One region of the Sedimenticola sp. genome, then DNA from elsewhere that is predicted to be linked to it. Evidence: predicted binding sites of a transcription regulator. Region 1 holds the regulator's gene; the other holds the start of a gene.
What was found. Region 1 encodes FNR, which switches genes on or off when oxygen is low (the NO sensors DNR and NnrR bind a similar motif). Its sites were predicted from a motif close to TTGATNTANATCAA; they were not measured.
Positions count from the first base shown of each region.

Region 2: the regulator FNR is predicted to act here: its motif matches at 1,567-1,580, upstream of napF (ferredoxin-type protein NapF).

Region 1 is NZ_JBNKFS010000001.1:74,894-79,081, reverse strand. Features, by position in the region: gene rnhA (ribonuclease HI) at 1-383, shown strand, start outside; gene dnaQ (DNA polymerase III subunit epsilon) at 386-1,114, shown strand; gene fnr (fumarate/nitrate reduction transcriptional regulator Fnr) at 1,132-1,890, opposite strand; gene ACQY5R_RS00405 (CTP synthase) at 2,254-3,903, shown strand; gene kdsA (3-deoxy-8-phosphooctulonate synthase) at 3,900-4,188, shown strand, end outside.
Region 2 is NZ_JBNKFS010000004.1:203,301-207,488, reverse strand. Features, by position in the region: gene mfd (transcription-repair coupling factor) at 1-1,414, opposite strand, end outside; gene napF (ferredoxin-type protein NapF) at 1,652-2,170, shown strand; gene ACQY5R_RS04350 (chaperone NapD) at 2,192-2,449, shown strand; gene napA (nitrate reductase catalytic subunit NapA) at 2,446-4,188, shown strand, end outside.

The DNA of each region.
Region 1 (4,188 bases):
GTGGCTGGGGTGCGGTGATGCGCTACAAAGGGAAAGAGCGGCATCTGTACGGAGGCGTGCCGGATACCACCAATAACCGGATGGAACTGATGGCCGTCATCAGCGCCCTGGAAGCACTGACCCGTTCGGTCCCTGTACGGGTGACGACCGATTCGAAGTACGTGCAGCATGGTATTACCGAATGGATCAAGAATTGGAAACGCAATGGCTGGAAGACCGCGGCGAAAAAGCCGGTCAAGAACAGCGATCTTTGGCAGCGCCTGGATCAGCTTGTGGCACAACACGATGTGCAGTGGTCATGGGTGAAGGGGCACAATGGCCACCCCGAAAATGAATTGGCCGATAGTCTGGCAAACAAGGGTGTAGAGGAGTTGGGTGTATGAGCGTGCGCCAGATTGTACTGGATACGGAGACCACCGGCTTGGAGCCCTCCCAGGGGCACCGGATTATCGAGATCGGTTGTGTGGAGATGGTCGAGCGTCGGCTGACCGGGAATAATTTCCATCAATACCTGCAGCCGGATCGGGAGATCGACCAAGCGGCGATCGAGGTGCATGGCATCACCAATGAATTCCTGGCGGATAAGCCGCGATTCGGTGATCTGGTGGATGATTTTCTGGCTTACATCGAAGGGGCGGAGTTGATCATCCACAATGCGCCGTTTGACGTCGGTTTCCTGAATCATGAGCTGCGGTTGTTGGGGGGGGATCATCCAACGTTGGATGCCGTCTGTAGCGTGGTGGATACCCTGGTCATGGCCAAAAAGATGCATCCGGGGCAGCGTAACAGCCTGGACGCACTGTGTAAGCGGTATGACATCAATAACAGCCACCGTGAACTGCACGGAGCGTTACTGGATGCGGAGATTCTGGCTGACGTCTACCTGATGATGACCGGCGGCCAGGGCGCGTTGTCACTGGATGCTGGGCGCGGTGAAGGGGATACGGCGGGGGAGCGGATTCAACGCCTGGATTCGTCCCGGCCCCGTTTGAAGGTGGTTAGGGCGAATGTCGAAGAGTTGGCGTTACATCAGCAACGGCTGGATATGATCGAGAAAGGGGCCGGCAGTTGTCTCTGGCGGCGTATGGAATCGCCTGAATCGGCCGATTCTTAAATCTGGGATGGATTCGCTCAGGTGGCTTGCTGTTCGCGCACGCCACTCTGGTCGCCGTGCACGATCTGTTTGATCCGCTCGATATCCAACAGTTGTATATGCTTACGCTCCACCTTCAGCAAGCCATCGTCCTGAAAACGGGTGAACAGGCGGCTGACGGTCTCGACCGCCAATCCCAGATAGTTGCCGATCTCATGCCGTGACATACTGAGATAGAAATCGGACGGAGAAAAGCCGCGGCGCTGGAATCGGCCGGACAGGCTCAACAGGAAAGAGGCCAACCGCTCCTCGGCATTGCGCTTGCCCAACAGGGTCAACATATCCTCGTCGTGACCGATCTCCCGACTCAACAGACGGTACATCTGGTGCTGCAGGCTGGGGATTGTACTGCTCAGCTCTTCCAGCCGGGCGAAGGGGATTTCGCAAACAGCCGTAGTCTCCAGGATCTTGGCGGAGCAGTGGTGGAAGCCGCTCTCAATGGCGTCCAGCCCGATCATCTCGCCAGGTAGGTGGAAGCCCAGAACCTGCTCGCTGCCGTCTTCGCCCGGGTCAAAGCTCTTGACGGTGCCAGTCTTGACGACATAGATACACTGGAAATTATCGCCCTGACGGAACAGATGATCACCACGGTGAAGCGGACGGTTGCGCTTGACGATATTGTCCAGCAAATCCACGTCTTCCGGAGTAAGCCCCATTGGGAGACAAAGAGAGGTAAGGCTACAGTTCCTGCAGGCAACCTTGATATTGTCGAAAGAGATGACCTTGTGTTCGCTCACTGGACTACCTGACTTCTCCGTAGGAAGGGATATTTTGCAGATTGCTTTGCTCTGGATCAAGTATCTTTTCCGGAGGCGTCCTGCAAAGAGGTGCGATGGAGATGATACTAAATGATTTTACCTCTGCCTGTCAGGTTGCCTGTCCCCTTATGTCCGGTGTGGGTTTCATGCCCGACCGAGGTGAAAACAGAATTTGATAGGTAAGGCGCCTCGTTTTGGTGCGTACGTGCCAGGGTTGGCCTGTGAAACGGTTCATGGAGAGCGATAAATAAGCGGCCTTTTGATTGAGGCTACAGCCTGTTTCGCGTACTATTAAACCCCGTCCTGAATGATTTCTTTCCTCCACCACAAGACATAGAGTCTATGACCAAATTCGTATTTATCACGGGCGGTGTTGTTTCCTCGCTGGGCAAAGGTATTGCCTCTGCCTCACTGGCCGCACTCCTGGAAGCGCGCGGCTTAAAAGTCACCATGATCAAGCTGGATCCGTATATCAACGTGGATCCCGGGACCATGAGCCCGTTTCAGCACGGTGAAGTCTTCGTTACCGAAGATGGCGCTGAAACCGATCTTGATTTGGGGCACTATGAGCGTTTTATTCGCGCCACCATGGGCCGCAATAACAATTTTACCACTGGACAGATTTATGAAAGCGTCATCCGCAAGGAGCGGCGCGGTGACTATTTGGGCGGCACTGTCCAGGTGATTCCCCACATTACCAATGAGATGAAAGACAGTATCCGCTTGGGGGCCGGCGATGCCGATATTGCCCTGGTGGAGATTGGCGGTACGGTGGGCGATATCGAGTCCCTGCCGTTTCTCGAGGCAATTCGACAGATGGGCGTGGAAATGGGTAAGCAGAATGCGCTGTTTTTGCATTTGACACTGGTGCCCTATATCCCCACCTCTGGCGAAATCAAGACCAAGCCGACCCAGCATTCGGTTAAAGAGTTGCGCTCTATCGGGATTCAGCCCGACGTGCTGCTGTGTCGTTGTGAGAGCGCACTGCCGGAAGGCGAGCGTAAAAAGATAGCCCTGTTTACCAACGTTCCCGAAGAGGCGGTTATCACCGGGGTCGATGCAGACAATATCTACCGGATCCCACTGCTCCTACATGAGCAGAAGATGGATGAGATCGTAGTTCGCCAGTTGGGGCTCAACGTACCGGCTGCGGATCTGTCCGAATGGCGGGCGGTAATCGATGGCCTGGAAAACACAGATGGCAGCGTGACTGTCGCTATGGTCGGCAAGTACATGAACTTGACGGAGGCGTATAAATCCCTTTCCGAAGCGTTGATTCACGCCGGCATCCATACTCACACCAAGATCAACATCAAATATATCGATTCCGAGCAGGTGGAGAAAAGTGGCACCGACTGTCTTAAGGGGGTCGATGCGATTCTGGTTCCCGGTGGTTTTGGTGAGCGGGGTGTCGAGGGTAAGATCGAGACAGTGCGTTATGCTCGCGAGCATAAGATACCCTATCTGGGAATCTGTCTGGGTATGCAAGTAGCGGTGATTGAGTATGCGCGCCATGTGGCGGGTATGACCGATGCCCATAGCACCGAATTCAATCGTGAGACACCCTATCCGGTTATTGCACTGATCACCGAATGGCTCAATGCGGATGGTGAGCTGGAAGTGCGCAGTGAAGAATCCGATCTCGGTGGCACCATGCGGTTGGGCGGGCAAGAGTGTCGGTTGGACGAAGATGGGTTGACCCGCAAGCTGTATGCCAGCGATACCATCATTGAGCGCCATCGTCACCGTTATGAATTTAATAATCAATATCTGCAGGTACTGGAGAAAGCGGGGTTGAAGATCGCTGGCCGTTCTATGGATGGCAAACTGGTCGAGATTGTAGAAATCAGCGATCACCCATGGTTCGTTGCCTGCCAATTCCATCCGGAGTTCACCTCCACACCGAGGGATGGCCACCCGCTATTCACCGGTTTTGTCCAGGCGGCACGGAAGTATAAATACGACATGAGTAGGGAGACAGCAAACGCATGAAACTTTGTGGATTCGAGGTAGGACTTGAGCAGCCGCTGTTTTTAATTGCCGGCCCCTGTGTCGTGGAGAGCGAGCAGTTGGCTCTGGACACAGCCGGTGAGCTGAAAGCGTTAACCGGACGGCTGGGGATCCCGTTTATCTACAAATCGTCTTTCGACAAAGCCAACCGCTCTTCGGGGCAGAGTTACCGCGGACCCGGCCTCGAAGCGGGACTGAAGATCCTGGAAAAGGTCAAGCGGGAGATCGGTGTCTCGCTACTGACAGATGTGCATGAAGATACCCCGT
Region 2 (4,188 bases), on a different contig from region 1:
GCTCGCCTAACAACTGGCTCTCCGTGATGATGACCAGGCCGGCCTGATCCAGCCAGATTCCCTGCTCCAGCGGGGCGACAGCCAGCATCACTGGGTGGTCGTCGTCGAGAAATGCTTGCCAGCTTTGCGCGTGCTTGGGTCGGATATCGTAGCTGGCTAGCGTCTCTTTCAGCATTTCCCGGCGTCCCGCACTCTCTGCAATAAACAGGATCCGCCCTGGTGAACGGGCGATGAAGGCATGCAGTGCAGCGGCGGGGCGTTCTGCCCTTGCCTGGAAACTCAATGGCTCGGCAGGACGTGTGGCGAAATTGAAGAAGTCACGGTATCCCTTCTGGCGTGCTGCTATTTCATTGGATTGGATGCAGATCGACAGGCCCCGATTCAGATTTGCCTGCAGATGTTCGCTGTCCAGATAAAGCTGTTCCGGGGCGAGTAACGGGCGTTCCGGGTCGTAGCGCCGCTGCTCATAACGGGTCTGAACCTGTTGCAGAAACTGCTCGGCCCAGTCCGGGGTTTCGGTGGTGCGAATAGTCAGTAACTGATCCGGAAGAAAATCAAACAGCGTTGCTGTCTGCTCAAAGAAAAGCGGCAGATAGTATTCCAGTCCACCCGGTGCGTTGCCGTTCGATACCTCTCTATATATGAGGCTGCGTTGGGGATCCCCTTCAAAACTGTTGCGGTAAGCTTGGCGAAAGTGGGTGATACCGGCCTCGTCCAGGGGATATTCCCGCGCCGGCAGCATCTCGATGGCGTTAACACGATCCAGCGTACGTTGGCTTTCAGGGTCAAAGGTTCGAATGCTTTCCACTTCCTCATCGAAAAGATCGATGCGGAATGGGGTGTGGCTGCCCATCGGGAAGATATCCAGCAACGAACCTCGTATGGTGAACTGCCCATGCTCCACCACCTGCGAGACGCACAGATAACCGGACTGTTCAAACTGACGACGCATGCTCTCCAGCGACAGGGTATCGCCCGGTTTCAACATCAATGTATTGGCCTGCAGATAATTTTTCGGTGGCAGGCGTTGCAGCAGGGTGCTGACGGGAACGATCAATACCGCCTGCTTCATCTTATCCAGGCGATAGAGCGTCAGGAGTCGTTGGGAAACCAGTTCAGGTAACGGAGAGAAAATATCGTACGGCAGCGTTTCCCAGTCCGGGAAGGCAAAGACAGGAATGGTTTGGTCGGTAAGAAAAAATCGTAACCCATCCTCCAGCTTTGCTGCCTTTTGTGCATCATCGGCAACCACCATTGTGACCCCGGAGAACGCCTTGGCTGCGCTGGCGATAGCCAGTGCGTCACTGATTCCATAGAGCTGGCCCCACTGGATACGTTCGTCTTGTTGAACAGGAAGCGGGGGGTGCAACGGTGTGTGGCGTGTTGCGGAATCGGTTGGTTGCGGATCGGTCATATCGGTATTTCATCAGGTAAAACAGGCGGCTGATTTTCGCACAGCCGGCCTGACTATCGAAGGCATATTTTGATGGGGATTAAAATATTTTATTTCCTCATGCAGGGGATTTGTTGACATGGGTCAACAATACCGGAGGGCTCAGAAAAAACTTGACCTAGGTCAACGATGGTCAAGGGGGGCGGGTCTATAAAGCCCTTTAATTGAGTAGGTGATTATTTTCTCAAGCTTGGGCTTATGGAACACAACGTCAGTCGTGCACAGCTATTAAGTGGGAATGTTACCGGGGAAAGGTCTCTCTTTCGACCTCCCTGGGCGCTGACGGAGGTGGAGTTTGTCGATCGCTGTAGCGGTTGTGGTGATTGCATCAGCGCCTGTCCTGACAAATTGATCGTTGTCGGTCGCGGCAAACTTCCGCAAATGGATTTTACCCGTGGCGGTTGTGATTTCTGTGAAGCGTGCCTGACCGCTTGCCCGGATGGGGCGCTGGTCCGCGACGATGCCTCCAATGAGCCGCCCTGGAAGATACTCGCCTTGATCCAATCTACCTGCCTTTCGCTTAACGCCGTGATCTGCCGATCCTGCGCCGAGGCATGTGATGAGCGAGCGATACGATTTCAACTGGAAGTCGGTGGGGTGGCCAAGCCTCTGCTGGATTCCGATTCATGTACGGGCTGCGGCGCCTGTTTTGCCGTTTGCCCCATACGCGCAGTAACCCTTTGTTCAATAAACGATCCGCGCGATCAAGCCGCGTAAATTAAGGAGTGAATAACGACAATGAATATATGCAGCGCCATTGTACATGCCAAGCCTGAGGTGGCTGGTGTCGTGCAGGCACGTTTAGAAGAGTTCGAAGGCGTCGAAGTACATGGTGGAGTTGAGGCCGGAAAGCTGATCGTCACCCTGGAAGGGGAAGGCGATGACGCTTTGGCGGACACCATGGCCAAATTCAATGATGTAACCGGTGTAATTAATACGGTGATGATTTATCACTATTGCGGGGACGAACCTGCTGATAAGGAGGTAATGAAGTGAAACTAACCAGGCGTGACTTTGTAAAGAGCAATGCGGCTGCAGCAGCAGCCGTGGCAGCGGGTGTGACACTGCCAGCCATCCAGGTGGCCAATGCCGGAACCGCCGACGGCGTGGATGCCGACGGTATTCGTTGGGATAAAATAGCCTGCCGCTTCTGCGGTACCGGCTGTTCTGTTCTGGTCGGAACCAAGGGTGGCAAGATGGTTGCCAGCCAGGGCGACCCGGATGCACCCGTCAACAAGGGTCTTAACTGTATCAAAGGTTACTTCCTGCCAAAGATCCTCTACGGAGAGGATAGGCTGACTCAACCGCTGTTGCGTAAAAAAGGCGGAAAGTTTGCGAAAGATGGTAAGTTTGAGCCGGTTTCCTGGGACGAAGCCTTCGATGTGATGGCTGAGCACTGGAAGGTCGCACTGAAGAAGGATATGGAGAAAAATGCCGGTAAACCGGTCGATAAAATGACCTCCTCGGTAGGTATGTTCGGCTCCGGTCAGTGGACAGTGTGGGAAGGCTTCGCCGCCTCCAAACTGATGAAGGCCGGTTTCCGCTCCAACAACCTGGATCCAAATGCCCGTCACTGTATGGCTTCCGCTGTGGGTGCGTTCATGCGCGCTTTCGGTATTGATGAGCCGATGGGTTGCTACGATGACCTGGAACATGCCGATGCATTCGTGCTGTGGGGCGCCAATATGGCGGAGATGCACCCGATCCTCTGGTCACGTTTGACGGATACCCGTCTGACCAAGCCGGGTTGCGAAGTGCATGTGCTCTCCACCTATGAGCATCGTTGCTTCGAGTTGGCGGATAACGGCATGGTATTCCATCCGCAGTCGGATCTGGCGATCGCCAATTATATTGCCAACTACATTATCCAGAACAAAGCTTATAACCAGGAATTCCTCGATAAACACGTCAACTTCACCAAGACCCCGACGGATATCGGCTATGGTTTACGTCCGGATCACCCGCTTGAGAAGGCGGCTAAGAACGCCGCTAAAGGCAAACTGTCGAAGATCAGTTTCGAAGAGTATGCCGCCTCGGTTGCACCCTATACGCTAGAGAAGGCATCTGAAATATCCGGCGTGCCGGCTAAGAATCTGGAGCAGTTGGCCAAACTCTATGCCGATCCTAACAAAAAGGTATCCTCTTACTGGACTATGGGCATGAACCAGCACACCCGTGGTGTCTGGATCAATGGTCTGGTTTATAACATCCACCTGTTGATGGGCAAAATTTCCGAGCCGGGCAATAGCCCGTTCTCACTCACCGGACAGCCTTCCGCTTGCGGTACGGCACGTGAAGTGGGCACGTTCTGCCACCGTCTACCGGCGGATCTGGTGGTGGCCAATCCGGCCCATCGCAAGTTTGCTGAGCAAGTGTGGAAACTGCCGGAGGGGACCATTAACGGCAAGGTGGGCTTCCATGCGGTTCTGATGCATCGCATGCTGAAAGACAGCAAGCTGAACACCTTCTGGGTGATGTGTAACAACAACATGCAGGCGGCGGCCAACCTGAATGAAGAGTCCTATCCGGGATGGCGTAATCCCGCCAACTTCATCACGGTCTCCGATCCCTATCCCACCGTATCGGCGATGGCTGCTGATCTTATCCTGCCGACAGCCATGTGGGCAGAAAAAGAGGGCGCCTATGGAAATGCCGAGCGGCGTACCCAGTTCTGGCGTCAACAGGTTAAGGCACCGGGTGATGCGAAGTCAGATCTGTGGCAGTTGATGGAGTTC